Regions from separate parts of the Ferdinandcohnia sp. QZ13 genome, predicted to be linked through region 1. Evidence: riboswitches for the same ligand, from Rfam matches in the RefSeq annotation. Region 1 holds a riboswitch; each other region holds the start of a gene.

The links. Region 1 has a riboswitch for S-adenosylmethionine ahead of RGU12_RS18335 (methionine ABC transporter ATP-binding protein). Riboswitches for the same ligand answer to the same signal wherever they lie in the genome.
Region 2: linked by a shared signal. The riboswitch ahead of RGU12_RS22990 (aliphatic sulfonate ABC transporter substrate-binding protein) and the one ahead of RGU12_RS18335 (methionine ABC transporter ATP-binding protein) in region 1 are both predicted to bind S-adenosylmethionine.
Region 3: linked by a shared signal. The riboswitch ahead of RGU12_RS09200 (PLP-dependent aspartate aminotransferase family protein) and the one ahead of RGU12_RS18335 (methionine ABC transporter ATP-binding protein) in region 1 are both predicted to bind S-adenosylmethionine.

What each region holds. Positions count from the first base shown of each region.
Region 1 is NZ_JAVIVW010000015.1:911,970-923,030, forward strand. It holds gene sufB (Fe-S cluster assembly protein SufB) at 505-1,902, opposite strand; gene sufU (Fe-S cluster assembly sulfur transfer protein SufU) at 1,959-2,405, opposite strand; gene RGU12_RS18305 (cysteine desulfurase) at 2,395-3,615, opposite strand; gene sufD (Fe-S cluster assembly protein SufD) at 3,615-4,922, opposite strand; gene sufC (Fe-S cluster assembly ATPase SufC) at 4,940-5,725, opposite strand; gene RGU12_RS18320 (YuzK family famiily protein) at 6,123-6,263, opposite strand; gene RGU12_RS18325 (MetQ/NlpA family ABC transporter substrate-binding protein) at 6,543-7,385, opposite strand; gene RGU12_RS18330 (methionine ABC transporter permease) at 7,400-8,104, opposite strand; gene RGU12_RS18335 (methionine ABC transporter ATP-binding protein) at 8,097-9,122, opposite strand; SAM riboswitch class I at 9,248-9,356, opposite strand; gene RGU12_RS18340 (O-acetylhomoserine aminocarboxypropyltransferase/cysteine synthase family protein) at 9,466-10,788, opposite strand.
Region 2 is NZ_JAVIVW010000015.1:1,851,932-1,862,992, reverse strand. It holds gene RGU12_RS23020 (type I phosphomannose isomerase catalytic subunit) at 1-429, shown strand, start outside; gene RGU12_RS23015 (LysM peptidoglycan-binding domain-containing protein) at 479-1,459, opposite strand; partial or broken gene ftsZ (cell division protein FtsZ) at 1,729-2,682, shown strand; gene RGU12_RS23005 (aldo/keto reductase) at 2,724-3,641, opposite strand; gene RGU12_RS23000 (hypothetical protein) at 3,745-3,897, shown strand; gene RGU12_RS22995 (DoxX family membrane protein) at 4,011-4,517, opposite strand; SAM riboswitch class I at 4,866-4,975, shown strand; gene RGU12_RS22990 (aliphatic sulfonate ABC transporter substrate-binding protein) at 5,099-6,094, shown strand; gene RGU12_RS22985 (ABC transporter permease) at 6,106-6,942, shown strand; partial or broken gene RGU12_RS22980 (ABC transporter ATP-binding protein) at 7,020-7,670, shown strand; gene acsA (acetate--CoA ligase) at 7,974-9,677, shown strand; gene RGU12_RS22970 (NRDE family protein) at 9,850-10,626, shown strand; gene RGU12_RS22965 (carboxylate--amine ligase) at 11,033-11,061, shown strand, end outside.
Region 3 is NZ_JAVIVW010000001.1:1,886,416-1,897,476, reverse strand. It holds gene RGU12_RS09235 (ABC transporter substrate-binding protein) at 1-56, shown strand, start outside; gene RGU12_RS09230 (carbohydrate ABC transporter permease) at 120-1,004, shown strand; gene RGU12_RS09225 (carbohydrate ABC transporter permease) at 1,004-1,822, shown strand; gene yicI (alpha-xylosidase) at 1,843-4,164, shown strand; gene xylA (xylose isomerase) at 4,224-5,540, shown strand; gene xylB (xylulokinase) at 5,609-7,108, shown strand; gene RGU12_RS09205 (aldo/keto reductase) at 7,155-8,138, shown strand; SAM riboswitch class I at 8,275-8,382, shown strand; SAM riboswitch class I at 8,582-8,693, shown strand; gene RGU12_RS09200 (PLP-dependent aspartate aminotransferase family protein) at 8,798-10,597, shown strand; gene RGU12_RS09195 (acetoacetate--CoA ligase) at 10,721-11,061, shown strand, end outside.

The sequences.
Region 1 (11,061 bases):
GTTTTATGAAATATGACAATACCTCCTTTTTGCTTTCAACACCTTTCTCGAAATGTTCTGATTTTTCTATCTAACTCGATGTTAATCTGACTTTGTTCCTACTGCAACACCCTTGTTCCGCTATACGCAACTTATTAATTTTTTTTTATAAAAAAAATTAAAAAACCACCTTGATATTAAAGGTGATTTTTCAAATTTCTATAGCAATTTCCTTGTTCTATCAGTCCGCAACTCTAGCAAAGGCTGGGTAAAATAAAAAACAGGTCAGGTTTACTTACTAGAATAAATGAAACGATAATCCGGCAAAAATCAAAAATACTATCAATGCGGTTCTTTAATAACTGGTACAAGATCAACCTGCAACACCGGTTAATAAATCCATGCAGCAAATAAATTTTCCATTCCATAAAAAAATCCACAGTCCAAATGACCGTGGTAGACCCAAAAATTTATACTATCTTACAAAAAAGCAAGGGTTTCCCCTTGCCTTGTGGAACGTGTTTGTTATCCGATAGAACCTTCCATTTCAAACTTGATAAGACGGTTCATTTCAACAGCGTATTCCATTGGAAGCTCTTTTGTAAATGGCTCGATGAAGCCCATTACAATCATTTCAGTCGCTTCTTGTTCTGAAATACCACGGCTCATTAGATAGAATAATTGTTCTTCAGATACTTTTGATACCTTTGCTTCGTGCTCTAATGAAATATTATCATTTAAAATTTCATTATATGGAATTGTATCAGAAGTAGATTGATTATCCATAATTAATGTATCACATTCGATGTTTGAACGCGCACCTTCTGCTCTTCGACCAAAGTGGACAACACCACGGTAAGTTACTTTACCGCCATGTTTTGCAATTGATTTCGAGACAATCGATGATGTCGTATTTGGCGCAAGATGCAGCATTTTTGCACCAGCATCCTGGTGTTGGCCTTTACCAGCGATCGCGATAGAAAGTGTCATACCACGAGCTCCTTCACCTTTAAGGATACATGCTGGGTATTTCATAGTTAACCTAGAACCGATATTACCATCAATCCATTCCATTGTTCCATTTTCTTCAACAACAGTACGTTTTGTAACTAAGTTGTAAACATTGTTTGCCCAGTTTTGAATGGTCGTATAACGGCAATACGCATCTTTTTTAACAATAATCTCAACTACCGCACTGTGAAGTGAGTTTGTTGTGTAAACAGGTGCTGTACAACCTTCAACATAGTGTACGCTTGCACCTTCATCAACGATGATCAATGTACGCTCAAATTGACCCATGTTTTCAGAGTTGATACGGAAGTAAGCTTGAAGTGGTGTATCAACTTTGACACCAGGTGGTACGTAGATGAATGAGCCACCAGACCAAACAGCTGAGTTCAATGCAGCGAACTTGTTATCAGTTGGAGGAATTACAGTTGCCCAATGCTCACGGAAAATATCTTCATTTTCTTTAAGAGCTGAATCTGTATCCTTAAATACGATTCCAAGAGCTTCAAGGTCTTCCTTCATGTTATGGTAAACAACCTCTGATTCGTACTGAGCAGAAACACCAGCAAGGTATTTTTGTTCAGCTTCAGGAATACCTAATTTATCAAAAGTAGCTTTGATTTCTTCTGGTACTTCATCCCAAGACTTTTCAGATTTCTCAGATGGTTTTACGTAATACGTAATCTCATCAAAGTTTAAGCTATTTAAGTCTCCACCCCATTGTGGCATTGGTTTGCTGTAGAAATGCTCTAAGGATTTAAGACGGAAGTCTAACATCCATTGTGGCTCTTCCTTCATGCGGGAAATTTCTTCAACAATTTCTTTTGTTAAACCACGTTTTGAACGGAAGATGGAAACGTCTTTATCTGCAAAGCCATATTTATAATCGCCAATTTCAGGCATTTTCTTTGCCATTCTACTTCACTCCATTCTCTGTAAGTGACTTTCGAAATAAATCTACGAGGGGTCACTTACGATTCATTTTGCTCGTTCTTAAATCCCTTTTCCATTGCTTTCCAAGCTAAGGTTGCACATTTTATACGTGCTGGGAATTTTGAAACGCCCTGAAGTGCTTCAATGTCTCCTAAATCAATGCTTTCATCATATTCATTTCCAAGCATCATTTCTGAGAAGATTTGTGACATCTTTAATGCATCTTCAATTTTTTTACCTTTAATCGCTTGAGTCATCATGGATGCGGATGACATAGAGATCGAACATCCCTCACCATCGTATTTTGCGTCTTGAACAATCCCATCATCCACTTTTAAAGTAAGATGAATACGGTCTCCACAGGTTGGGTTGTTCATGTCGATTGTTAATGCACCCTCTTGAATAACTCCACGATTTCTCGGCTTTTTATAATGATCCATTATCACCTGTCGGTACAAGGTATCAAGATTTATGTTATAATCCATTGCTGAAATACTCCTTTGTTTTTATGAGTCCTTCAACTAGTTTATCAATTTCTTGCTCTGTATTGTAGAGGTAAAAACTTGCACGAGCTGTAGCTGATACCTTCAACCATTTCATTAAAGGCTGCGCACAGTGATGCCCTGCTCTTACCGCGATACCATCTGCATCTAAGACTGTTGCAACATCATGTGGATGAACATCATCAATATTGAAGGTGACGAGTCCTGCACGATGTTTAGGTCCATAAATCGTTAGACCCTCAACTTGAGACAATCGTTCCATTGCATAATTTGCTAGATTATGCTCATGCTCTTGGATTTGATCAAGACCAATATCCTCTAAAAAGTCAATTGCAGCACCTAATCCAATTGCTCCAGCGATGATTGGTGTTCCAGCTTCAAATTTCCAAGGAAGCTCTTTCCATGTCGATTCGTAAAGGTCAACGAAATCGATCATTTCACCGCCAGTTTCAACTGGCTCCATTTTTTCGAGTAAAGCTTTCTTTCCGTATAAAACACCGATGCCAGTTGGTCCACACATTTTATGACCTGAAAAAGCAAGAAAGTCACAATCTAGATCTCTCACGTCAATTTTCATATGAGGAGCAGCTTGTGCACCATCAACAACCATGATTGCTCCGTTTCGATGTGCAATTTCGGTAATTTCTTTAATAGGATTGATTGCTCCTAAAACGTTCGAAACCATTGTGACTGATACAATCTTCGTTTGATTTGTAACAGTGGCTTCAACATCCTTCAAATCAATTGAGCCATCCTCTTGTAAAGGAATGTATTTCAATTTTGCACCAGTGCGTTTTGCAATTTGCTGCCAAGGAATAATATTGGCATGGTGTTCCATGTAGGTGATGACAATTTCATCACCCTCTTTTAGATTATCACGCCCATAGCTTTCTGCAATTGTATTCATTGCAGTTGTGGTTCCCCGGGTAAAAATAATTTCTTGAATAGAGGATGCATTGATGAATTTACGAACCTTTTCGCGCGCATTTTCATAAGCATCAGTTGCTTTTGTTCCAAGGGTATGAACCCCGCGGTGTACATTCGAATTATATTCTCGATAGTAGCGATCCATCGTTTCAATAACCTGAACTGGTTTTTGAGATGTAGCAGCACTGTCCAAATAGACAAGTGGCTTTCCATTTACTTCTTGATCTAAGATAGGGAACATGGAACGAATATCTTGGATATTCATTATCTTACTTTCCTTTCGATTACCTCAACTAGTTGCTTTTTAACACCTTCAATAGGAAGTTGATTTACAACTGGTGCAAGGAAACCATGGATAACTAAGCGCTCAGCTTCCTTCTGCGGAATACCACGGCTCATTAAATAATATAATTGTACTGGGTCAACCCTACCAACAGATGCAGCGTGACCTGCTGTTACATCATCTTCGTCAATAAGTAAAATTGGGTTTGCATCTCCACGAGCTTTTTCGCTAAGCATCAATACTCTTGATTCTTGTTCTGCATTTGATTTGGAAGCACCATGTTCAATATGCCCAATACCGTTAAAGATCGAGCTGGCGCTGTCTTTCATAACACCATGTTTTAAAATATATCCTTCTGAATTTTTACCATAGTGTGTAATTCTTGTAGTGAAGTTTTGTTTTTGTTCACCACGTCCAACAACTACTGTCTTCGTATCCGCTAACGAACCATCACCAACTAAATTCGTGATGTTTTCTGAGATCGTATCACCATCATTCATGAGCCCAAGAGCCCATTCAATTTTGCTATCACGACCGATTACTCCGCGACGAGTAACATAAGTTGTATTTCCAGTAGCTAAAGCATCAACAGCACCATAGGTTACTTTCGCATTTGCACCTGTAATTACCTCAGATACAATATTTACAACTGTATTAGCAGAGTCTGTTGTTGAAATATAGTTTTCGACATAAGTAACGGAACTATTATCTTCTGCCACAACAATTACATGGTTAAAAGTAGCCGCGTCACCATTTTCTTGAATAAATACAGCATGAATTGGAACGGATACTTCAACATTTTTAGGTACGTAAACGAATGCACCACCATTTACTAATGCAGCATGTAATGCAGTAAGGCGATGTTCGTCAACCTTAACAGCTTCTGTCATAAAGTATTTTTGAAGAAGTTCACCGTGTTCACGAGCAGCTGTATGAATATCTGTGAAAATAACGCCACTTGCTTTCACATCCTCAGTAAGAGATATAAACGCTGGTGTATTGTTACGTTGAATATATATATTCTTTTCTTCTTCAACATGAATTAAAGATTTAATTTCTTCAGGTAATTCGTCAATTGATTGATATGGAGTACTTTCTACAACATGATTTGCAAATTGTGTAAAGTTCCATTTATCAATTTTTGTTTTATCTGGTCTTGGCATTGGAAGGTCTTCTGCTTTTTCAAGAGCCTGTAAGCGAAGATCCTGTAGCCAACTTGGTTCACCAAGAGAAGACGAAAAACCTCTGACATAATCTTTATCAAATGGTAATTTCGTATCGATTGTCATAATAATCCTCCTAACGCTTACGCTTCTTGATCTACAGTTTCATCTTCAATTCCTAGTTCTTTCTTGATCCAATCATATCCTTCTGCTTCTAGACGTTGTGCAAGCTCTGGACCACCAGATTTTACAATACGTCCCTGCATCATAACATGTACTTTATCTGGTGTAATATAGTTAAGTAAGCGTTGGTAGTGAGTGATGATTAAGCAACCAAACTCTTCTCCGCGCATTTCATTGATTCCTTTAGAAACAACCTTCAATGCATCAATGTCAAGCCCTGAATCAATCTCATCAAGGATTGCAATTTTAGGCTGTATCATCATTAATTGTAGGATTTCATTACGTTTCTTCTCTCCACCTGAGAAGCCCTCGTTTAGATAACGTTGAGCCATATCAGGATCCATCTCTAAGAACTCCATGTTTTTATCCATCGTACGGATGAATTTCATTAGTGAGATTTCATCGCCTTCTTCGCGACGTGCATTAATAGCAGAACGAAGGAAGTCAGCATTTGTAACACCACTGATTTCACTTGGATATTGCATGGCTAAGAAAAGACCAGCACGTGCACGCTCATCAACTTCCATTTCTAATACATCTTCTCCATCTAAAGTAACGCTACCACTTGTAACCTCATATTTAGGATGACCCATGATTGCAGATGATAATGTTGATTTACCTGTACCATTCGGTCCCATGATTGCGTGAATTTCTCCGCCTTTTATTTCAAGGTTTACTCCCTTTAAAATCTCCTTGCCTTCGATTTCGACATGAAGATCTTTTATTACTAAAGTAGATCCTGCCATAACTACTACCTCCATTAGACAAAAAATATTTTGTATAGAATTGACAAATAACGTCAAAACTCTATTCTCATTTTATTCTCATTACAATCTTATAACAAATTCAAAGTGTTATCAACCTTTACACATTGGGAATAAGATTACATTTTTGATAATGAGATGATTGATTATTGATTATGAATTTCAATCATTTTTTGAGAATGATAATAAGTCCTTAAGTAAGATGTTTCTTCCTTAAAACTTGTCCATCATTAAGATAACATAAATTAATAAGATATGTAAGGAAGAAGGGGATTACCGCTTTCGCTTTTACCCCTTGGTTTATTTTTCACTCATTTAGTGAATTCATTCTATATGAAAACCCAGTGTTGGGCACTGGGTTCTTCGTCCGATTATCTATTTAAAAATGAACTTTTCGGTCAAGTTGAGCTACAATCATTCGACCTTGTTTATATTCTTGTTCACGGTTTTTCTCGACCCGTAAACGTTCCTTGAACTTTCGACAGTAGTCCTCATAACCAATTCCATGTGCCTGATGCATTGCCTTTTCCATTTCGCCCGTATAATTTAAACGGATTCGATTGATAATGAACCAATCCCTTCTTTTTTGTCGTGTTATGTTAACACAGTTACAATGGTAACACTACCAATTTTTTACCACAATGACGAGAAAACGCAGTATTTTAAGCTACCCATTCTTATTTAGCTGTTTGGGTTTATGATAAACACGAGATAAAGAATTAAGGCAGATTCCTTTGTATTCCTCCCGAATATTCAAGAATTGAAAAAAGCTTACCAATTGGCAAGCTTTTTTCAAAAATTATTTTACTGTAGTAACCGCACCAGCATATTTTTCTTCAATGAATTTCTGAATTTCTTCAGATTTCAATACTTCAACTAATGCCTTAATTTCATCGCGGTTTTCGTCACCTTTGTTAACAACGACTAAGTTTGCAGGGACCACATCATCTCCTTCAAAGGCAATGCCGTCCTCCGCGATATTTACGCCACCCTCAAGTGCATAGTTTGTGTTAATTACAACCGCGTCGCCTTCACCATTTTCAAATGAAGTTGCAAGAAGCTTTGCTTCAATCAATGTTGAGAAATCTAGATTTTTTGGATTTTCGACAATATCTTCAACCCTTGCTTGGTTACCAACACCCTCTTTAAGTTTGATGACACCTTCTCTTTCAAAAATCGGTAAAATACGACCATGGTCACTGAATGAGTTGCTCATGATAATTTTTGCTCCATCAGGAAGCTCTTTTAAACTTTTATATTCTTTAGAATAAACTCCAATTGGCTCTTTATGAATTTCTCCAACACTTACAAAATCAAAATCTGGATTTTCCTCTAATTGTAACTCTAAATAACCTGGTGTTTGAAAGTAGTTTGCATCAAGTTCTTTTTCATGAAGTGCTACGTTCGGCAAAATGTAATCTGTAAACACTTCAATTTTAAGGTCAATTCCCTTTTCCTTTAATAAAGGTTTTGCTTGTTCAAGTACTTCGGCATGTGGAACTGCTGATGCACCAACGACTAATTCTTTATTGCCTTCTGCATTTTTTGTGTCGCCACCTTCGTTTGACTCATCACTTGATCCACAAGCAGCTAATGTAAGGGTTAGTAGTCCAATTAATAATACAAACAATAATTTTTTCATTTGTGTTCCTCCTGTTATCTCTTGTCTGTTTGTTTTGTAAAGTAATCACCCACAAATTGAATGATAAATACCAAAATTAATATCGCAATAGTGGCAATAAATGTAATGACTGGTTTGTTACTTTGGAAACCATATAGATAAGCAAAATGACCTAATCCACCAGCACCAATAACACCGGCCATCGCAGTGAAGCCTACTAATGAAATCGCAGTAACTGTAATCCCTGATATTAAGGCTGGTAGGGATTCTGGAATTAATACTTTAAAAATAATAGTCGAGTTAGTTGCTCCCATAGAATGAGAAGCCTCAATTACACCTTTATCTATCTCACGCAAAGCAATTTCAACCATTCTTGCGTAAAACGGTGCGGAACCTATAATTAAAGATGGTAATGCGGCATTAGGTCCTAGCATTGACCCCATTACAATTTTCGTAAAAGGTATTAATAATACAATAAGAATTATAAATGGTATGGATCGAAAAATATTAACAAGTGCAGATACAATTCGATTTACCACAGAATTTTCCCACGCATTCCCTTTATCCGTTAAAAAGAGAACCAAGCCTAAAAATAGACCAATTATAAAGGTTGCAAGCACCGAAATCCCGGTCATATATAAGGTCTCTTGGGTTGCTTCCCAGAGATTTCCCCAATTCAATGCTTGATAATCTTTAACCTGTTTTTCCCACTTAAGAAGCTCTTGGAATTGTTCAAGCATTTTCAATCACCTCAGCTTCTACTCGTTGTTCCCGAATAAATTCAATGGCTGAAGTGACTTCATTCAGTTCACCAGCAAGATGAATAAATAATGTACCATAAGAGCCATTTTGGGTTTGTGAAATCTTTCCTTGTAAAATATTCACTTCTATTTTAAAGTCTCGGATTAAAGTAGTTATCAATGGTTTTTCAGCATCTTCCCCAACAAAAGTGAGTTGAACCACTCTTCCATTTGGATAACGTTCAAGCAAATGCTCAATCATTTCTTTTGTTTCTTCAGGCTCTGTCACTTGTTGCACGAAACGTTTTGTTATATGAGCTTGTGGCTTTTTAAATACATCCAGAACTCGGCCTTTCTCAACAATCCTTCCATTTTCCATCACGGCAACACGGTGACAGATTTTACGTATAACATGCATTTCATGTGTTATTAACACAATCGTTAACCCTAAACGTTCATTGATATCGACAAGCAAGTCCAATATCGAGTCAGTTGTTTGTGGGTCCAACGCAGATGTTGCTTCATCACAAAGCAAAACCTTTGGATTGTTAGCGAGTGCTCGTGCAATTCCTACCCTTTGCTTTTGACCACCACTAAGCTGTGAAGGATATGCAACTTCTCTTCCTTCTAAACCAACCAACTTAATAAGTTCTGTAACTCGTTCATCCCGTTTGGCTTTTGGGACTTTTGCAATTTCAAGGGGAAATGAAATATTTTCTCTCACGGTTCGCGACCATAAAAGGTTGAAATGTTGGAAAATCATGCTTATTTCTTTACGCGCATCACGCAACGATTTTCCTTTAATGGAAGTGATATCATGACCGGCAACTGAAACTGTTCCTTCAGTTGGCGTTTCAAGTCCGTTCAGCAAACGAATAAGTGAGCTTTTTCCTGCTCCACTATAGCCGATGATACCAAAAATTTCACCTTCATTGATCTCTAAATCAATATCATTAACAGCCGTAACAGAATTGGCTTTTGTTTTATATATCTTTGACACTTTTTTTAGTGTTATCACGTAGTCACACCTTCTATTCCAGAAAACTATGTTTAGTTTATGCGATATAGTAAATAATTAACGCAAATAATTGAAAAAGCCTTTCTGCACAAGCGAGCAGAAAGGCACAATTCAGTAATTCCTTCCTCTCATCTTCCAAAGCTTTAGCTTTGTGTGAATTGGCACCTTTTCAACAAATATGTTGACGGTTGCTGGGTTTCATCGGGCACATCCCTCCACCGCTCTAAATAAGAGTCATCATATATTTACATTTTATATCGTCCTAAATAACACGAGACTTATATTATCATCTGTCATTTAAGGTGTCAATGAAAAAGTTGTGACTAATGTACCAAAGTAAAGCTTAAGCTGTAGGCAATGGTGAAACTGAACTTGTTCCATTTGCTGCTTTAATGGCTTGCTCTAAATCTTCTAAAATATCTTCAATATTTTCGATTCCAACAGATAAGCGAACTAAGTCTTCTGACACGCCAGACAACTTTAAATCTTCCGGACTTAATTGCTGGTGTGTTGTGCTTGCTGGATGAATAATTAAACTCTTAGCGTCACCTACGTTTGCAACATGTGACCAAAGCTCAACATTATTAATTAGCTTCTCACCCGCTTCTCTTCCACCTTTGATACCAAATACTATGACTGAACCTGCACCTTTTGGTAAGTATTTATCAGCTAATTGTTTGTTCGGGTGATCGTCCTCACCAGGATACAGTACCCATTCAACCCCAGGATGGTTTTTAAGATATGAAACAACTTTTTTCGTATTTGCAATATGCTCTTTCATACGAACGTGTAATGTTTCAAGACCTAGGTTAAATTGGAATGAATTAAAAGGACTTAAAGCTGGACCTAAATCACGAAGAAGTTGGACTCTGGCTTTAATGATATAAGCTACGGGTCCTAAAGCATCAGCAAACACTAAATCATGATAGCTAGGATCTGGTGTTGTAAATCCAGGGAATTTTGGTGAATTCCAATCAAATTTACCACCGTCAACAATAATACCTCCCATTGTTGTTCCATTACCTAGTAACCACTTAGTAGCAGAATGAACAACAATATCAGCTCCATGCTCAATTGGACGACATAGATAAGGTGTGGCGAATGTATTGTCAATAATTAATGGAATTCCTGCTTCATGAGCAATATTTGCTACTGCTTCAATATCAAGAATATCCAAGCTTGGATTTCCAATTGTTTCAGCAAAAATCGCCTTTGTATTTGGCGTTATGGCTTGACGGAAGTTTTCCGGATTAGTAGGTTCTACTAAGTGCGTCTTAATTCCATATTTAGGTAGTGTGTTTGCGAATAAGTTATACGTTCCACCATAAAGTGTAGAAGCAGATACAATCTCATCTCCTGCACCAGCAATATTTAGAATAGCTGTTGTTATCGCGGCCATCCCACTAGAAACAGCTAATGCACCAACTCCACCCTCTAATTGTGCTACTCTTTCTTCAAAAACAGTTGTTGTTGGGTTATGAATTCGAGTATAAATATAACCATTTTCCTTTAGCCCAAATAGATTTGCTGCATGTTCAGTTGTATTAAATTTAAACGCATTAGATTGATAGATTGGTACCGCTCTAGCCCCTGTTACAGGATCTGCTTCAAGACCTCCATGGACTGCGATTGTCTCTGGTCTATAGTTTTTTTGTTTCTCACTCATTTGAATCTCTCCCTCTGTTTTGTTTATAAAAAATATAGGCTTATTTCTAAAAGATTGTTGTTTTTAAAACATAGGTTGATTTTTCGCTCCTGGTACTCGCTTTCCGCGGGCGATTCGCAAGCCTCCTCGCTTGGCTCGCTATTCCCGCCCGCTGGCATCTCGTACTATCCGCTGAAATCACATGAAGGCCAATAGGTACTATTTCCCTTCGCACAATCATATCCAAAAACAACTAAGTTACGAAAATAGCCAAAATAAAAACCTCTTCGATAA
Region 2 (11,061 bases), 940 kb from region 1:
ACACCTCAAGGGTTTACTTTGGATGATTTTATGTGCCACCAGGGAATTGGGTTTGAGAAGATGTTTGAGTGCTTTACGTATGCAAACTATACAAGAGAAGAAACACTAAATAAGTGGAAAATTACCCCTACACAAATAAAAGAGACGAATGGAAACAAAGAGTCTGAATTGATTGGGTATAACAATATTCCTTACTTTAAAATGGACCTACTCGAAGTAAATAATGAAACAAAGATAGAGGGAAATGATATTTTTTATGGTCTATTAGTTGTTTCGGGTAATGGTTGTATTGTTTCAGATAAAGATGAGCTATCACTTACTCGAGGGAATCAATTCTTTATTCCAGCAAAGGTGTCTTCTGTAACATTACGGAATACTGGTGAGGAATCATTGAAAGTCATGAGACTGTTTGGGCCACAGGTAATTTGAAAAATGAGACTAAAAATTATCGCGGTAGCTAAATGCTACCGCAAAATTTTTATTCCATTTCCTTTCGAAGCTCGTCCATTTTACGAGTAATGAGAGGATAGAAATACTTTTGTGCGCTAGTTGTGGAATTTCCTCCAAAAAATCCTGTTCCTGGACAGGTTTTTACATTGTAGTCAGGCCCTTTGTCCAAGACCCTCTCCCCATTTCGCAAATCCCACCAATGATGGTAGGTTATACTGTCAATCGAAGGAGTTAATCCAAATTTAAGGCTCAAAATAGCATTGACATAGATGATTGTGTCACTGTGTTCTTTCGTCATGACATCGTGACCGATATCAAAATTCCCAAGGTGTTCAATTGCAATTCCGACAGAGTTGGCTTTGCTACCAATGGTGCCTTCTGGGGCAATATAGAGTGGACGTGAGACAGCAACCTTCCCATCTGGAAAAGTTGTAATGTTTTGTGCGATATGTTTCCATCCCATCGTGTTTTTATGGTAATTTTCCATTCCAGTTAGAAGTACAAAGTGGTTGGAGCCATTAAATCGACTATAATCAGGCACCCATGTGTGATGCTGTTGGATGAGGGTTATTTTTCGTTTAATCTTCTGATTCATAAGCCAATCCTTAAACTCTTCTTTTGTCATTAAAATATGTTCACCATGCATGTTCATCTTTTTCGGGACAATTTTCAGTACTTGCCCAGGGACAACTTCCTCGGATGAAATCCCATTTGTTCTCTTGATCTGCTCAGGGGATGAATGAAACCTAGCTGCAATCTCCTTTAAGGTATCTCCAGATGCTACTTCATAGGAAAAAGGAACCCAAAGCTTTTGTCCGACAACTAATAGATCGGTTTGAAGACCGTTGGTGACTTTTAATTCATCAACTGTGGTATCAAATCTTTTTGCAACTTCAGGTAATGTATCACCTGCTTGAATAACATACGTATTTTCGTGATTGTTTGCACTTGTATGAATGGGTGAAAACATGAAAAAAACTCCGATTATCAAGGCAATCCTAATTTTCATAGCTCGTTTCCTTTCGTAACATGTTAGTATATAAATGCAAGTTCAAAAAGGAGGATGAAAAAGAACGCGTCCTTCTCACTGGACTTTTTGAGCAACCTTTATTAGTTTGTAAAAGAAACGTAATATTATGCGATATAGGTACTAATGGCGGGGGTATTTTGATTTTTTAAAGGAAAAGTGTGACAAAAATCGAAGGAGTATTACGAAAGATATAATATAAATTCGAATCTTTTTAGGAAGAAGGCAATGGGCGGCAAGGAGGAAAAATCATGCTCGAGTTTGAACCATACATAGATCAATTTGCAAGAATAAAAGTAGTAGGTGTTGGCGGCGGTGGGAATAACGCCGTTAATCGAATGATAGAGGCAGGGGTAGAAGGTGTTGAATTCATCGCAGTGAATACGGATGGACAAGCCCTTAATCAATCGAAAGCAGAGGTTGTCATTCAAATTGGGGCATCGTTAACACGGGGGCTAGGTGCTGGTGCAAATCCGCAAATTGGGATGAGAGCTGTTGAAGAAAGTGAAAGAGAAATTGAGGATGCATTAAGAGGAGCAGACATGGTCTTTGTCACAGCCGGAATGGGCGGTGGCACTGGAACCGGGGCAGCACCAGAAATTGCAAGAATCGCTAAGGAGCTAGGTTCTTTGACAATCGGTGTGGTAACTAGACCGTTTCGATTTGAAGGCCGTAAACGAGCTGTCAATGCAGATGCTGGGATTGACGCAATGAAGGAAGCAGTCGATACATTAATCATTATCCCGAATGAGAAATTATTGGAGATTGTTGATAAGCGTACGCCGATGATAGAAGCATTCCGAGAAGCCGATAATGTTCTTCTTCGTGGGGTTCAAGGGATTTCCGATTTAATTGCTGTACCTGGGTTAATCAACCTTGATTTTGCCGATGTAAAAACAGTTATGTCTCATAGGGGAACAGCTTTAATGGGAATTGGAATGGCAAAAGGAGAAGGGCGTGCGGTTGAAGCAGCCCATAAAGCAATCAATAGTCCACTGCTTGAAACATCGATAAGTGGCGCTCGAGGTGTTATTTTGAATATCACTGGCGGACGAAACTTAAGCCTCTTTGAAATTCAGGAGGCGGCAGATGTGATTTCGTCTGCAACACATGAGGATTTAAATATGATCTTTGGATCAGTCATTAATGACAATTTAAAAGATGAAATAATTGTAACTGTAATTGCTACAGGTTTTACGGAAAATTAATAGGAGAGGCACCTTTTTGTAGGTGCCTCTTTTTGCATTTATGGTAGAAGATAGCCAGCAGCAAGGAAAATGCTGTACCAATCTTCACGGCTTAACTGAACATCACTTGCTTTTACGGAATCCTTTAAACGATTAAGATTCATGGTGCCTATAACCGGTTGCATATTGGCTGGATGACGTAATAGCCATGCAATCGCAATCGTTGTGTTGGATACACCATATTTTTCTGCCATTTCATCAATTTTTTGATTTAATTCGGGGCATTTTTCATTGCCAAGAAAAGGTCCTTCGAAATAACCATATTGGAATGGTGACCAAGGCTGAATGGTAATGTCATTTAATCGGCAAAAATCGAGTACATCTCCATCACGGTTAATGGATTGATCAATTTGCATATTTGAAGAGACGCCATTTGCAATCATATGGGCATTCGGAATGCTTAGTTGCAATTGATTGGCAACGATTGGTTGCTTCACATATTTTTTAAGCAATTGAATTTGCATGGGTTTTTGGTTGGAGACTCCAAAGTGACGAACCTTACCTGAAGACTCTAGTTGATCAAATGCTTCTGCAACCTCTTCAGGCTCAACAAGGGCATCGGGACGATGTAAAAGTAAGATATCAAGATAATCTGTTTTGAGTCGTTTTAAGATACCGTCCACAGAATTGAGGATATGTTCCTTTGAAAAATCAAACATACCTTTTCGAATGCCACATTTGGATTGAAGTATGATTTTTTCTCTCACGTCATCATTCATATGTATTGCATCTGCAAAGATTTCTTCACAAGCACCACTACCGTAAATATCGGCGTGATCAAAGAAATTGGCACCGATTTCTAATGCGGTTTGTACAAACTTTTCTGCTTCAGGCTTTTCTAAAGAATTAATCCTCATACAGCCTACTGCAACAACAGGTACCTCTAATGAACTTGTTCCTAGTTTTATTTTTCGCATAGCTGACTTACCTCCAATTTTTAGAACTGTTAATACTGTTTACTCTTTCTAGTCTACATATTTCGAGAGTGAATGGAAAGTCTAGAAAAAAGGAGGTTTTGTGATGAAACGGTTGCTAATGCTGTTCCTACTATCGTTCCCGATGTTTTTCTTAATGGGATGCGGAGATGATGATGAAATGCCAGAAAAAGGGGAAGACATTGAGGAAATCGAAGAAGAGGATGAAATAGGTGACGGCGAAATTGATGATGAATAAAACATAAAAAAGTGTTCCCCCTAGCTTAGGAGGAACACTTTCATTTATGTCTAGCTCCAGGGGCCATCGGCTTGTGCTGGTCGCCGATATGCAGGCCCCTTGCGCTTTTCTCGTTACGCTACGTTTGTAGCTGTTTTTGTAGCTTTTTTGTCGTTAATTCGTTTTGTAAGGTAAGGTACTGCGAATCTGTCTACACCGTAGTAGTAAGTTGCAGCTCCTGCGAATAAGAGAATGATTGCTACTGTGTAAAGCGTTGGGTTAGTGCTTGTTGTACCAGCAAGTAAGAAGTTAAGGTTCATGAATGCACCTGCAAGTAATGCTGGGATAGTTGCAAAACCTAGAATTAAACCAAGTCCTACTAAGAATTCACCCCAAGGAATGAGTACGTTGAATAACTCAATGTTTGGTACGGCAAATCCTTCAAGGAATGCTGCATACCAGCCTTGTACTGCTGGGTGATCTCCACCTGCATTTGCGATGGCACCTTGGATAAAACCACCTGCATCAAATCCACCTGCTGTTATTTTATGAAAACCAGCTTCTAGCCATTGAATTCCTAACCATACACGTAATACTGTCCAAATAACTGCCATTTTAGGTCCTTTTAAGAATGCTCTCATCTTAATCTCCCCTTATAATTAATTTGTGAAACTCTTCACAAGTCGTTGTAAAAAAATATGAGTGCGTTAGCTGCCAGCTTTTGTAGTAGTTTGTGAAGTATTTCACTAACTTTCTACACTCTTAATATACAGCGGATTTACAATAAAAGCAATAGGCTTCACAAATATGACACAAATGAATTTATGGTCTATTTTTAGTCGCTAAAACATAGGAATAAGGGGATTGATTATAACCTCAAATAATATTCAAATAAAATAAAATATTTCCAAAAGTGTTTGACTTTTGATTTTCCGCATACTATAATCCTTTTATAAAGCAAAACAGAGACGTATTAATTTAATAAAGAACTCTTATCCAGAGCGGTGGAGGGACATGGCCCTACGAAACCCGGCAACCTTCAAGGTAATTCTTGAAAAGGTGCTAAATCCATCAGGTACGATTACCTGAAAGATAAGAGGAGGAAAAAAGCCCTCTTCTTACTGAAGAGGGCTTTTTCTATCGCTTAAAAGATGAAGGTTTGGAGTTGTATTAATATTATTCTCAGTTTACCAATTGGAATTTATGGAAAAGGAGAAAAAAGATGAAAAAAATAAGTGCTGTTTTTATTGTTTTATTGTTGTTTGTTGGAATTGTAGGTTGTTCTAATAGTTCAGGTAAGGCTAGCCAAGGGAATGAAAAACCGGAGAAAATTAAATTGGATTATGCCTTTTATTCTCCAACAAGTCTTGTGCTAAAAGAGTTTGGTTGGGCTGAAGAGGCATTTGAGGAAGAAGGAATTGAGGTTGAGTTTGTACTTAGCCAAGGCAGTAATAAGGCCCTCGAATTCTTGAACAGTGGTAGCGTCGATTTTGGTTCATCGGCAGGGGCAGCGGCCTTAATGGCTAAAGCAAATGGTGCGCCGATTGAAGCTGTTTATATTTATTCAAAGCCAGAATGGACGGCATTGGTGGCAAATAAAGACTCAAAGATTCAAAGTGTAAGTGACTTAAAAGGGAAAAAGGTTGCCGCAACAATCGGAACTGACCCTTATATTTTTCTATTACGTGCCCTAGATGAGGAAGGACTCAGTCCATCAGATGTTGAGATAGTTAATCTACAGCATGGAGATGGAGCGGGGGCATTATCGTCTGGTCAGGTAGATGCTTGGTCAGGACTAGATCCTCACATGGCAAGAGTTGAATTAGAAACAGATGCAACTCTTTTCTATCGGAATGCTGATTTTAATACGTATGGGACCTTAAATGTCCGTTCGGAATTTGCTGAAAAGTACCCTGCATATGTTGAAAAGGTCATAGAAGTTTACGAAAAGGCTCGAAAATGGGTGTTAGAAAATCCAGAGGAAGCTGCAGAGATTCTAGCAAAATCAGCAAATATTGATATTGAAGTAGCAAATAAGCAATTAAATGAACGCAATGATTTTTCTAATCCGATGCCTGGTGAAGAACAAATTGAGGCTTTAACGGAAGCGGGTAAGGTTCTCCAAGCACAGAATATTATCAAAAAAGATGTTGAATTAGAAAAATTAGTTCAAGAATTGATTAATCCGACATTTGCGCAAAAAGGAATAAAGCAATAAGAGGAGGAGCTATGAACATAAAAGGTGAAGCGGTATCCAGACAAATAAAGGTGAAGTCAAAAACTCAGTTTGTTTTATCGGGCAATGTGAAAATCATTTTACTTGGTAGTATCATTCCTGCCATTTTACTAGTGGTTTGGCAGTATTTAAGCCATATTGGTGTCCTTGAAGCACATCTTATGCCGGCACCAACGGTCATTCTGGCAAAAATAATTGAATTTGCTGGAGATGGAAGCCTTTGGGGTCACATTGGGATTACTTTATATCGAATCTTTTTTGGTTTTCTTATCGGAGTGGTCGCTGCTGTCCTATTTGGTTCATTGGTCGGCTATTTTCGAGTAGCTGAAGCATTATTAGATCCAATGCTTCAAGCGTTCCGTTCAATTCCATCGCTTGCATGGGTACCCCTTTTTATCCTTTGGATGGGAATTGCCGAACCTTCAAAAATCACACTAATTGCTGTCGGAGTGTTTTTTCCGGTCTATTTAAACATCGTGTCTGGCATTCAGGGTGTTGACCGAAAGTTGATTGAAGTAGGGAAAATTTATAATTTTTCAACGTTCGAGTTAATTAGAAAGGTCATCTTGCCTGCTTCCCTTCCATCCTTTTTAGTAGGGATCAGAAGTGGTCTAGGGTTAGGATGGATGTTTGTTGTTGCGGCCGAATTAATGGGAGCCAGTCAGGGGATTGGGTATTTGCTTGTCGTTGGTCAAAACTCTTATTCTCCTGAAACGGTCATTGCCAGTATTGTGCTATTTGCAATCCTAGGAAAAATAACGGACTCCATTCTGAAGAAAACAGAGGAAAAAACACTTCATTGGCAAGATAGCTATGTGAAAAAGGCGTGAAAGGATGAAAAAGAATGCTAGCAGTTCAAAATGTTTCACGTACCTTTTCGAACGGTACGACGGGGTTTAGAAATATCAGCTTTGAAACAAAACAAGGTGAAATTATTGGCGTTTTAGGTACGAGTGGTTGTGGGAAAAGTACCTTATTGCGAGTCTTATCTGGATTAGATCCAGATTACACAGGAACGGTTGAAATCAGCGGTGACAAAATCAAATCCGTTCATGAAAAGGTAGGCGTTATTTTTCAGGAATCACGTTTAATGCCATGGTTAAAAGTAATCGAAAACATTTCATTTGGTTTGAAGAATGAGAGCCAGAAGCATGAAAAGGCACAGGAATATTTAAAACTAGTTGGGCTAGATGGCTTTGAAAATCACTATCCAAAGGATATTTCCGGTGGGATGGCGCAACGAGTTTCGATTGCTCGGGCACTTATTACAGCACCAGAAGTGTTGCTCTTAGATGAGCCGTTTAGTGCACTTGATGCATTTACGAAAATGCAGCTCCAGGATTTACTGTTAACTATTTGGGATACATACAAATCCACGATGATTTTAGTAACCCATGATATCGATGAAGCCCTTTATTTATGTGATTGGATTATCGTTTTAAAAGGGCAACCTGGCGAAGTCTATCAATCGATTCAAATTGATGAACCAAAGCCAAGGTCTCGTGGGGATGTAAAGCTAGCACAACTAAAGGCGGAAATATTGGAACTATTAAAATGAGTGATTAAAAAGGAGGATGAAAGGGACCAAGAAGTTCAAGGCGGTGCAGCTTTGAGCAGCGGAACGTATGCTGTTAATACGTGAGCATAAGGAGTGCTTCTTTGAATCTCCTTCGCACGCAGGAAAGGTGATTTTCCTTTCCAAGGAACGCAAAAGCAAGCCAACGAGCTTCCACAGGATGTGGTGACTTCGACGTTCGACACAGGACGTGTCGGCATTTAGTCGAAGTTCCTCTTATAATGTGTCATTTTCACCGGACTTTTTGAACATCCACTATTAAGTTAGCGAAAGGGGAGTGCAGATTTGACAACCACAAAATTAGATTTCATAAAACCTTTTGACGGAGATTATAATCTTCACAATTATGATAAGGTTCGCGAGCAATTTTCTTGGGAAGAGGTTAAAAAGGAATTTAGCTGGTACCAAACAGGGCAAGTGAATATGGCCTATGAATGTATCGACCGCCATGTTGTAGAAGGGTATGGGGACAAAATTGCCCTTCACTATATTAATGAAGAAGAGGAACAGATCTTTACATTTAAAGAGATAAAAGATAAGTCTGACCACCTAGCAACCGTATTGAAAAAATACGGAGTGAAAAAGGGAGATATCGTGTTTATCTTTTTGCCCAAAAATCCTGACATGTATATTGCGATGATTGCAGCGGTTAAGCTAGGGGCAATTGCGGGTCCTCTGTTTGAAGCGTTCATGGAGGATGCGGTTAAGGACAGGATTTCCGACTGCGAGGGTCGCTTTCTCATTACAGATTCTGAGTTGGTCAAAAGAGTTCCTAAACAACAATTGCCTTCATTAAAAACGGTGTTCATTACAGAAGGGCCAGAAAAATGTGAGGAAAATGAAATCTCACTTGTAGAGGTGCTAGCAAATACTCCAAGTAATAATCAGATAATCGAATGGTTGGACCTTGAGGCAAGGCTTAATATTCATTATACAAGCGGGTCTACAGGAAAACCTAAGGGGATTGTCCACGCACATCGAGCTATGATTCAGCAATACCAAACGGGAAAATGGGTCCTTGATTTAAAAGAGGATGATGTTTATTGGTGTACAGCACACCCAGGTTGGGTGACAGGAACCGTGTATGGAATCTTTGCACCTTGGCTAAATCGAGCAACAATTGTAGTCAATGGGGGGAGATTTAATGCAGATTCCTGGTATTCAACAATTGAAAAGACAGGTGTCACGGTTTGGTATAGTGCTCCTACAGCATTTAGAATGTTGAAGGCGGAAGGAAATGAGGTACTTAAAAAATATAAACTTCGTTCACTACGTCATATTTTAAGTGTGGGTGAACCGTTGAATCCTGAAGTTATTGTTTGGGGATTGGAAACGTTAGGGAAAAGAATCCATGATACATGGTGGATGACGGAAACAGGAGCGCAATTAATCGTCAATTTGCCTTCAGAGGTCATTAAACCAGGATCGATGGGTAGACCTATTCCTGGAATTGAAGTAGCGGTATTAGATGATGATGGAAATTCGCTCCCTAATGGGCAGGTTGGTCATCTAGGTATCAAGGCATCCTGGCCATCCATCATGAGAGAAGTATGGAAAAATGAAGAGAAATATCATTCCTATTTTTTAAATGGCTGGTATATATCTGGTGATTTGGCTATTTTAGATAGTGATGGATATGTGTTTTTCCAAGGACGCAGCGATGATATGATTAATTCATCAGGTGAACGTATCGGTCCTTTTGAAGTCGAAAGCAAGTTGATTGAACACGAAGCAGTGGCTGAGGCTGGTGTCATTGGAAAACCTGACACATTAAGAGGAGAAATTGTAAAGGCCTTTATTGTACTAAAGAAAGACTATCATCCAACAGCTGATTTACTGGAGGAAATTCGCGTATTTGTGAAACAACATCTTGCGGCTCATGCTGCACCAAGGGAAATCGAAGTGTTAGATGAACTTCCAAAAACAAAGATCAGCGGGAAGATTTTACGAAGAGAACTAAAGGCCCGTGAACTCCAAAAAACTCATTAAGAAGTAAGACTGGATATTTAACTGGAAAATGTAACCTTAAATGATGTAGATTCGTCATATAAGCAGGGGTGTTTACCCTTGCTTTTTTGTGTAAAAGAACTTTATCCAGTCCAAGATTTTTACGTAAGTGGGGCGCAAATGATATAATTTGTGAAAAAGGGCGGTGGCTAGAATGTGTTTAATTTTGTTTGCCTACCAAGCACATCCGGTCTATAAATTAATTGTTGCGGCAAACCGGGATGAGTTTCTGCAGCGACCAACAGCTCCGATTCACTTCTGGGAGGATGAGCCTACTCTATTGGCTGGAAGAGATCTTGAAAAAATGGGAACGTGGATGGGGGTTACTACATTTGGTCGTTTTGCGGCCTTAACAAACTATCGTGACCCAAGTGAGATATTAGAAGGCAAACAATCGAGAGGAAAACTAGTAAAAGATGCGCTTACCTATAATGGAGCCATTGCAGAATATATGAAGCAGCTAGAGAAGACGAACTCTCAGTATCCAGGCTACAATCTATTAGTGGGTGATCTGGATAACCTCTATTATTATTCCAATGCTGGAAAAATCATTGAAAGAGTAAAACCAGGTATACATGGGCTTAGCAACGATTTGCTCGATACAAACTGGCCGAAAGTGAAAAGAGGAAAAGAAGGGATTTCTACTATTATAAACGGAGAAAATCTAGTGGAGAACCTATTAGAATTACTTCAAAATACAGATCGGCCAAATGACAATCTCCTACCTAAAACAGGCGTGTCACTCGAATGGGAACGAATTCTTTCTTCTTTATTTATTAAAACAAATGGGTATGGGACGAGAAGTTCTACCATATTATTAATGTCGGAGACAGAAATTCAGTATGTGGAACGAACTTTTTCTAGCTCAGGAACAAGCGATCAAACATTCCGTTTTCCGATTAAATCTAAAATGAGCGGGACTGTGGAATAGTATATAATAGAACAAAGATGATAAATCTACTATAAAAAGAGTTGGGAAAAACGTCGAAAAAGGGGATTAGAGTACGAAAACATCTATACTGTACTCTATTTTTTGTTTTTATTTTTCAATTGTTACAGCTTAATAACAAGCGGGATAAAGGTGTATTTCATCTTGAAACACCCCTTATTCTGTGTCAATATTGTACTATTAGTACGAGTTCAAAAAGGAGAGTGAAAAGGACCGAGAATTTCAAGGCGGCGCAGCTTTGAGTACCGGAGCGTATGCAGTTAATACGTGAGGAACTCCAAAAGCAAGCCAACGCAGAAATTCGATGTGTCATTTTCGGACGACTTTTTGAACATCCTCTATTGACAAAGAGTCAAATTAGGAAGTAAATCAAGGAGTCTGGTAACGTATGAACAATAAAGCAGTTGTTTTAGGAAA
Region 3 (11,061 bases), on a different contig from region 1:
CTGAAGACGCTCTGAAAAATGCAGCAGAAACAGTTGAAGGGATTATCAACAAGTAAAAATAAGATCCCTCTGGTTTCAGGGGGGTCTTTCTTATTCAACCAACTAAGGAGGGAAACTCCATGATTAAAAGCAAACGTAACGGAGGCTATCTATTCGTTCTCCCAGCAGTCATCTTTATGGTGATCTTCATTGGATATCCACTAATCTACAATATTATCTTGAGTTTTCAAAATGTAGATTTAGCAGCATTAACTTCAGGTAACAAGTCCTTCGTAGGCTTTGATAATTATAAACAATTATTCAGCATGGAAGTATTCGGAATCTCTGTCAAAAATACAATCGTCTATACATTAGGTAGTGTTGTCTTCCAGGTTGCTCTCGGATTCTTTCTTGCTTTATTCTTCAGTATGAAATTCCGCTTAGCTCCATTCTTACGTGGCGTGATGATGGTTGCTTGGCTCATTCCACTTACAATTACGGCTCTATTATTTAAATTTATGATGGGTGAAAGTGGTGGAATCTTTAACGAATTACTCATCACATGGGGCATTACAAATAACCCTGTTCAGTGGTTATCAGATCCCAAAATTGCATTATGGAGTGTCATAATTGCGAATATTTGGGTAGGTATTCCATTTAATATGTTATTACTATCAACTGGCTTAAGTAGTTTGCCAGATGATGTCTATGAAGCTGCAAGCCTTGACGGAGCAAACTGGTTCCAAAGACTTATCCATATTACACTTCCACTTTTAAAACCAGTTATTCTAGTTGTGCTAATGCTAGGTTTCATCTACACATTCAAAGTTTTTGATTTAGTATATGTTATGACTGGCGGAGGTCCAATCAACTCTACGGAGGTTCTATCAACGGTTGCATATAGATTCTCATTTGATGAATTCAAATTTAGTTTGGGTGCGGCTGCAGCGAATATTTTGTTCCTGATTCTATTCGTAGTCAGTTTAATATACCTAAAATTCATTAAAGATGATGAGGTGGCATGATGAGTAAAAGTAGAGAAATGACATATAACATAGTAGGAGTACTTATCGTTCTTGCCTTCTTATTTCCTGTATTTTGGATGATTGTAACAGCGTTTAAATCGCAGGCTGAAATCTTCCAATCACCACCGACATTTTGGCCACATGATTTCCAGCTTGATAGTTTTGTAGAAATCTTTAAGGACAATGTTGGTCAATACTTCCTAAATAGTGTTGCAATCTCAGGACTAGCAACAATTATTGTGCTTTTATTAGCAGTTCCATCTGCGTATGGTTTGGCAAGATTTGAAATTAAGGGAAAAGGACCGATCATCTTATTTTTTTTAACAACTCAAATGCTTCCAGCAACAGTTGTTTTAACACCATTATTTATTATGTTTAATAATTTTAGTTTATTGAATACGTATTGGGGACCTGTATTTTCTTGTGCGACACTTGGAATTCCGTTCTCAATTCTAATACTACGAACATTCTTTATGGGGCTTCCAAAAGAGCTAGAGGAAGCGGCAAAAATCGACGGGTGTAGCCGTATTGGTTCCTTCCTAAAAATCATCGTACCAGTCGCGCTTCCGAGTATCGTTGTTTGTGGTGCGGTATCTTTCTTCTTCGCTTGGGGAGACTTGATTTTCAGTATGACATTTAACCGTGACCAAGGTTTATGGCCATTAACAGCAGGTATTTACAATTCAATCGGACGTTACGGTATCGAGTGGAATAACTTAATGGCGTTTGCGACTGTATCAATTTTACCGGTTATTGCGATCTTTGTAATTTTACAAAAACAAATTGTAAAAGGCTTAGTAAGCGGCTCAGTAAAATAAAAGAAAGGATGTTGTATAAAATGAAATTTTCAAATGGTTATTGGCTAACAAAAGAGGGCTATGAGGTTCACTATCCTCGCAGTGTCCGTGATGTTCAAGAGGTAGAGGACGGATTAATTTTATATGCACCGTGTAAGGATATCAGACACCGTGGAGATACATTAAATATAGCTCTTCTTACTATTAAACTTTCATCTCCAATGGAGAATGTAATTCGTGTTCAAACATGGCACCATCGTGGTGTAAAACCAAAAACACCTAATTTTGAAATCAAACGTGATAAAGCACCTTTTACTGTTGAAGAAAACGAGAACGAGATTTATTTTACAAGCGGATCGTTAAAAGTAAAAATTACCAAAGATGATTTTGGCATGGTGTATTACAACGGTAACCAAAAGTTAACTCATACTGAGAACAAAGGACTTGCTTGGATTACTGGACCAAATAAAGATACATTTATGAGAGCACAGTTGAACCTTAACGTCGGCGAGTATGTATATGGTCTTGGAGAACGTTTTACTCCATTTGTTAAAAATGGACAAACTGTTGATATTTGGAATCGTGATGGTGGAACAAGCTCAGAGCAAGCATATAAAAATATTCCGTTTTACGTGACAAACAAAGGCTATGGTGTATTTGTAAATCATCCTGAAGGGGTAAGCTTTGAGGTCGCATCTGAAGCTGTTTCAAAAACACAATTTAGTGTTGAAGGTGAGATGCTAGATTACTATCTTATTAACGGACCAACCCCTAAAGAAATTATTCGAAATTATACGGAGTTAACAGGAAAGCCTGCGCTTCCACCTGCATGGTCATTCGGTCTTTGGTTATCTACATCATTTACAACCAATTACAATGAAGAGACAGTAACTCATTTTGTCGATGAAATGGCAAACAGAGGAATTCCATTAAGTGTCTTCCATTTTGACTGCTTCTGGATGGAAGAGTTCGAATGGTCTAATTTTGAATGGGATAAAAAGGTTTTCCCAGACCCGGAAGGCATGTTAAGAAGATTGAAGGAAAAGGGCCTCAAGATATGCGTGTGGATAAATCCATATATCGCACAGAAATCTCCATTATTTGACGAAGCAATGGAAAAAGGCTATCTCATTCAGCGAACCAATGGCGATGTATGGCAATGGGACTTCTGGCAATCTGGAATGGGAATTGTTGACTTTACAAATCCAGATGCATGTGAATGGTATGCATCAAAATTAAAAAGATTGATAGATATGGGAGTAGATACGTTCAAAACGGATTTCGGCGAAAGAATCCCTACAAGAGATGTTGTATTTGCGGATGGATCTGATCCAAAACGTATGCGTAACTATTATACTTTCAAATATAACGAAATCGTGTTTAATCTATTGAAGCAGGAAAAAGGAGAAAAAGAAGCGATCGTCTTTGCACGTTCTGCAACAGCGGGTGGTCAGCAATTTCCAGTACACTGGGGTGGTGACTGTGAAGGAACCTATGAATCCATGGCTGAAAGCTTACGTGGTGGATTGTCCTTGATGATGTCAGGATTTGGATATTGGAGTCATGATATTGGTGGATTTGAAACACTTGCAACTCCGGATCTATTCAAGCGCTGGGTAGCATTCGGACTACTGTCAAGTCACAGCAGATTCCATGGCAGTAACACATACCGAGTGCCTTGGGGATATGATGAAGAATCCGTAGATGTAACAAGACATTTTACAAAGCTTAAAAATAAATTAATGCCATACTTGTTTAATGCTGCAAACGATAATCATGAGACAGGCATTCCGGTAATGCGCCCAATGGTAATGGAGTTTCCAAATGATTTAACTTCTCATGTACTTGATACTCAATACATGTTAGGAGAATCAATCTTAGTAGCACCAATATTTAACGAAGAGGGTATTAGTTCCTATTACCTTCCACAAGGAAAATGGACACATTTATTAACAGGAGAAGTTGTAGAGGGCGGCGAATGGAGAAACGAAACATATGATTACATGAGCCTACCATTGTTTGTAAGAGAAAATACAATTCTTGCCCTTGGTGAAAATGACATTCGCCCTGATTATGACTATGTAAATAACGTGACATTCGCTTTATATGAGTTGCAAGAAGGAAAAGAAGTAAAGACAACAGTACGGGACATAGATGGTAATATCGAAGCTGCTGTTTCCGTTGTGAAAAACAACAATACCATTACATTTACAACAAATATGAAAGAAGCTAAACCATACTCTATTCTACTTAATGGCTATAACTCCATTACTTCTGTTTCTGCAGGTGAGTGGGAAAAAGAAGAGGATGGCATTCGTATCCGTCTAAGTGAACCAGTTCAAAAAGTAGTAATCGGTTTGTAATCAAGGATTTAATTTATTCATCTATTTTTTATGAAACTAATACTAGGAGGAACACCCAGATGGCTTATTTCGAATCAGTTAACAAAATACAATACGAGGGACCAAAATCAACAAATCCTTTTGCATTTAAATATTACAATCCAGAAGAAAAAATCAATGGTCAGACAATGGAGGAACTTCTTCGTTTCTCAGTAGCGTATTGGCACACATTTACTGCAAACGGCTCTGATCCATTTGGAGTCGGAACTGCAATCCGTCCATGGGATCACTTAAAAGGATTAGACTTAGCAAAGGCCCGCGTTGAAGCATCTTTTGAACTTTTTGAGAAATTAGATGTTCCATTCTTTGCGTTCCATGACGTAGATATTTCGCCAGAAGGAAGCACATTGAAGGAAACAAATGAAAATCTTGATGTCATTGTAGCGATGATTAAAGATTACATGAAAACTAGCAAGGTTAAATTACTTTGGAATACAGCAAACATGTTCACAAATCCACGTTATACACACGGTGCTGCAACTTCTCCTAATGCAGATGTGTTTGCCTACTCTGCAGCGAAAGTGAAAAAAGGTTTAGAAGTAGCAAAAGAACTTGGCGCAGAAAACTATGTGTTCTGGGGTGGACGTGAAGGCTACGAAACATTATTAAATACAGATATGAAGCTTGAGATGGACAACTTAGCTCGTTTCTTCCACATGGCAGTTGACTATGCGAAGGAAATCGGCTTAAATGTACCTTTCTTAATCGAGCCTAAACCAAAAGAGCCAACAAAACATCAATATGATTTTGACGTAGCAACTGGTCTAGCATTCTTGCAAAAATATCACCTAACAGACTACTTCAAGTTTAATATTGAAGCAAACCACGCAACACTTGCTGGCCATACATTTGAACATGAGTTAAGAACAGCACGCATCAACGGTATGCTTGGTTCAGTTGACGCAAACCAAGGGGATACATTACTTGGATGGGATACGGATGAATTCCCAACAGACCTTTACACGAACACATTAGCCATGTATGAAATTTTGAAAAATGGTGGACTTGGTAAGGGTGGTTTAAACTTCGATGCGAAGGTAAGAAGAGGTTCATTTGATACTGACGACCTATTCCATGCGCATATCGCAGGTATGGATGCATTTGCAATCGGATTAAAAGTGGCTAATAAATTAATTGAGGATAAAGTTCTTGATAGCTTTGTTGATGAGCGCTATAGCAGTTATACTAAGGGTATCGGCTTAGATATCGTTGAAGGAAAAACAAACTTCCGTGAACTTGAGGCATATGCACTTGGATTAACAAAAATCAAAAATACATCAGGTAGAACAGAACGCTTAAAAGCATTAATAAATCAATATCTATTAGAGACTCTTTAATTCATAGACTTAAAAATGTGCTGGATGTATGTTGCTCCAGCACATTTTCATAGAAAAGGATGATTCGGATGAAATATGTAATCGGTGTGGACCTTGGAACAAGTGCGGTTAAGATATTACTTGTGAATCAAGCTGGAGACGTGGCAGGCGAGGTATCGAAATCATATCCACTCATTATTGAAAAATCTGGTTATAGTGAACAAAATCCAGAAGAGTGGGTTGAAAAAACAACAGCGGGTCTTAAGGAACTTGTTGAGCAATTTGATGGAGATATCAAGGATATTGAAGGTATTAGTTTTTCCGGACAGATGCACGGACTTGTTCTACTAGACGAAGAAAACCAAGTATTGCGAAATGCTATTCTTTGGAATGATACAAGAACAACAAAGCAATGTAACGAAATCTATGAAACTTTTGGAAAAGAAAGGTTATTAGAGGTAACAAAGAATCCAGCCCTAGAAGGGTTTACGCTACCGAAAATTCTGTGGGTAAAAGAGAATGAACCTGGAATTTTTGAACGCTCTAGCGTGTTCATGCTACCTAAGGATTATTTACGCTACCGGACTACGGGTGCCGTAAATATGGAGTATTCTGATGCAGCTGGAACATTGATGTTGAACGTTGCAAAACGCAAATGGAGTCAGGAAGTGTTAGAGACTTTTGGTCTTTCACCTGAATTCTGTCCTCCATTAGTTGAATCACATGCATTTGTAGGTACGATTACAACTGAATTTGCCGAGGCAACTGGTCTTTCTAGTGAAACAAAGGTCTTTGCTGGCGGAGCGGATAATGCTTGTGGTGCGATTGGTTCAGGGATTTTATCAGAAGGAAAAACGCTTTGCAGCATTGGAACATCTGGTGTTGTGCTATCTTATGAAGAACGTAATGACCTTGATTTTAAAGGAAAGGTTCACTATTTTAACCATGGGGAAGAAAATACGTATTATACGATGGGTGTGACACTTGCCGCGGGTTATAGCTTAAGCTGGTTCAAGGATACTTTTGCAAAAGAAGAAGCCTTTGATCAATTTTTAGAAGGTATCGATGAAGTGCCAGCCGGTAGTAACGGATTAATATTCACTCCTTACATTGTTGGCGAGCGGACTCCACATGCAGATTCAACTATTCGTGGCAGTTTCATAGGCATTGATGCAGCCCATGAACGCAAGCATTTTGCACGGGCAGTCCTTGAAGGTATCACATTTTCGTTAAATGAGTCGATCGAGATATTTAGAAACAGTGGCAAAACGATTGATACGATTATTTCAATCGGTGGCGGTGCAAAAAATGAAACTTGGTTACAAATGCAGGCTGATATTTTTAACGCAAGAATTCAAAAACTAACATCTGAACAAGGTCCTGGAATGGGGGCTGCGATGCTTGCTGCATATGGCTGTGGCTGGTTCGCTACATTAAAAGAGTGTGCCGATGCATTCCTACAAACCTCCAAAACATATGAACCAAATCCGAATAATGTGGAGACGTATCAGAAGGTATTTGCAATCTATCAACAGGTCTATGCACAAACCAAGGTGATGAATGAGCAATTGAGAGAGTTTCGAAAATAAAATGAACCTCACAGCACTGTGGGGTTTCTTTGAAGGAGAGATAACTGTGAACTATCGTAAACTAGGGAATACTGGGTTAGAGATTAGTGAAGTTAGCTTTGGAACATGGGCAATTGGCGGTGCGTGGGGAAAGACAAATGATGAAGAAGCGCTGAAATCTTTGGAATATGCAATTGACCAAGGGGTTAACTTTTTTGATACGGCAGACGTATATGGCGATGGTCATAGTGAAGAACTGTTAGCCAAAGCAACAAAGGGCAAGGAAAATCGAATACATATCGCGACAAAGTTCTGTCGTCAAGGAGATATTTTTGACCCGAAAAATTATAGCTACGAACAAGTAAGTCGTTACTGCGAAGATAGCCTTCGTAGATTGAACCGAGAGGCAATCGATTTGTATCAAATTCATTGTCCGGCTACCGAAATTTTAAGGGATGGCAGTGTGTTTGAAGTTCTTGATCGCTTGCAAAGTGAAGGGAAAATCCGTCACTATGGGGTAAGTGTCGAGACTGTTGAGGAAGGGTTAATTTGCTTGGAAAATCCAAACGTGAAAAGCCTGCAGATTATTTTTAATATGTTCCGCCAAAAGCCGTTGGAAGCTCTGATTCCAGAGGCCTATAAAAAAGGTGTTGGCCTACTTGTCAGATTGCCACTTGCGAGCGGTTTACTTACTGGTAAATTTACAGCAAATCATGTTTTTGAAGAAGATGATCACCGTCGCTTCAACGAAAATGGCGAGGCATTCAATGTAGGTGAAACGTTTGCCGGTCTTGGTTTTAAAAAGGGTGTGGAACTTGCTGGGCAATTAAAATGGATTGCAGAAGGAAGGAAATCAATGGCAAGTGCAGCACTTCGTTGGATTTTAGATCACGAAGAGATTACATGTATTATTCCTGGATTCAAAAATGTTAAACAGGTTCAAGATAATTTAACTACTTTGGAAACAAAACCTTTTTCATTTGAAGAAAAGGAAAAGGTTCAGCGCTTTTACCATGAAAATGTAAAAGATTATATCAGAGGTGCTTATTAAGAGAATGGTATATTCTATTTCTCTTGTAATTAATTGAAGTAAAAACGAAACTCCAGTTATCGTTATTAAAAAAGGTATTGACTAAGTAGTATAAATTGTTTTAACATTCTTATTAAATACTTTAATAATGCGATTCTTCTTATCAAGAGAGGTGGAGGGACTGACCCTGCGAAACCTCGGCGACCAGCATAATGAATGCCCGGTGCCAAGTTCAGAGAAAGTATTTCTATTCCCAAGATGAGAAGGTGGACGAACGAATATGTTGATGTATGTTCTTGTACCCCTTCTTTTATAGAAGGGGTTTTTATTTTTAACAAAGACTAGAGGTAATTATAAGAAAACATGAATTTTTCAAAAAATACATTGACTGTAAAAATGATGTATTCTATAATACTTTGTATGGTTGAAGTGTTAACGTGTTATCACGTCAAATTAATAAAGAATTCTTATCCAGAGTGACTGAGGGAACAGGCCCGTAGAAGTCCAGCAACCTTCAAGTGAAAGCTTGAAAAGGTGCTAATTCCTGCAGATGCAAAAGCATCTGAAAGATAAGATGAGGCCCCCTCTTCTTATGTTGAGGGGGTTTTTTATTTACATAAAGTAAAAGGGTATCAACTAATCAAAAAAACTCGTAAAAATTGAACTTGGAGGTTTAAACAATGACAAAACAATATGAAACTTATGATGATGAAACGATACTTTTACATGGAGGTCAATCTCCAGATCCGACAACTGGTTCACGTGCAGTGCCTATTTATCAAACTAGTTCTTTCGTATTTCATAATACAGATCATGCTCAAAGTCTATTTAGTCTTGATGAGTCAGGTAATATTTATTCTCGAATTGGTAACCCGACTGTTGATGTGCTTGAGAAACGGATTGCATTGTTGGAAGATGGTGTCGCAGCTGTAGCCACATCTTCAGGAATGGCTGCAATTGCTCTATCCATTATGAACGTCGCACAAGCAGGAGACGAAATTGTAGCAGCTTCAAATTTATATGGCGGAACTTATAATCTTTTCGCCGTTACCCTTCCAAAATATGGAATTAAGACTCATTTTGTTGATCCAACAGATCCTGAGAATTTTAGAAAAGCGATTACGCCGAAAACAAAGGCCGTATTTGCTGAAACGATTGGAAATCCAAGCTTGCATGTTTTAGATATTGAAGCAGTATCAGCTATTGCACATGAAAATGGAGTACCGCTCATTATTGATAATACATTTGCTTCTCCATATGTTTGTAAACCAATCCAATTTGGTGCTGATATAGTGGTTCACTCCGCAACAAAGTGGATAGGTGGTCATGGAACGACAATTGGTGGGTTAGTCGTTGATGGAGGTCGTTTTAATTGGAACAGTGAAAAGTTCCCAGGATTTACTGAGCCAGATCAAAGCTATAACGGAATTAAGTATGCGAATGAATTTGGAACGTTAGCATTTAGTACAAAGCTTAGAGTGCAGCTATTAAGGGACTTTGGTTCATCTTTAAGTCCGCATAGTGCATTCCTATTGATACAGGGGCTTGAAACATTACACTTAAGAATCGAAAAGCATAATGAAAATGCATTGAAAGTTGCAAAATTCTTAAAAGACCATCCTGCGGTTGAATGGGTTTCATACCCTGGTCTAGAAGAGCATTCAGCACATGAACTAGCTACTAAATATTTGCGTTCTGGATATGGTTCTATCGTGAACTTTGGCATTAAGGGTGGTAGAGAAACTGGTAAGAAAGTAATTAATAACATTGCGTTATGGTCACATGTGGCCAATGTTGGAGATGCCAAGTCTCTTATTATTCACCCAGCATCAACAACTCATCAGCAGTTAAGTGCGGAAGAGTTAGTAAAAACAGGAGTAAGTGAAGAATTAATCCGTTTATCGGTTGGTATTGAATCATACCGTGATTTAGTTAATGACTTGGATCAGGCATTTTATGAAGCGACAGGCATTTCATCAAAAGGTGAACAAAAAGGTGAAACAGCAGTTAACGATGAGGGAGTCATTCGCTGGGCACTTCAATCAACATTTATCCGTGAAGAAGTTGATGGAAAGGAAGTTCAGCGTGCAAAAACGATTGCGGTTGTTGGTCTAAGTGGTAATCCAGCTCGCCCAAGCTACAGACTTGCAAGGAAAATGCAGCGTTTAGGTTATAAAATTATCCCGGTTAATCCAAGGGAAACAGAAGTACTCGGTGAACAGGCCTATCCAGATTTAACATCTATTCCGGTTAAGGTTGATATCGTTCAAGTATTCCGCAGCCCTGAAGCGGCAATTGGCGTTGCGGTAGAAGCAGCAAAAATACAGCCTAAGGTCTTCTGGCTCCAAGAAGGAGTCATTTCTCCAAGGGCAGTTGAGGTTGCGAAGGAAGCGGGTCTTGAGGTTGTTCAAAACAGATGTACCTATAAGGAAGCACAACGTCTTAGAGGTGCAATTGTAACGTATGCCTGTGAAATTTAACTTTAATTTGCAAATCCCCTACCTCTATGGGTAGGGGATGAATGTAAAGGTGTCTATTGAATGATGACTAAGGGATAGGTGCAGTGAGAATAAAGCTTCTCTTAGTATGAGGGAGGAAGAGAAATGACAACTCAACATAATATACTAGAATCCAAGGTTCTATGGGAGCCAAGTGAAACATGGATTTCACAGTCAAATTTGATGAAATTTTCACAAAAGGTGGGTATTCCGCTCCTGCCCTATGAACGCTTTCACCACTGGTCGGTCGTTCAACCCGAATCATTCTGGTCAGCAGTATGGGACTTTGCGAATCTAATTGGAGATAAAGGAGAAAGAGTCGTAGTTCCTCCAAGTGATGGTGGAATGCTTGGCACACAATGGTTTCCTGATTCTAGATTAAACTTTGCGGAAAATATTTTACGTGGTGATGACGGGCAGACAGCAGTTATTGAAGCCAACGAAAA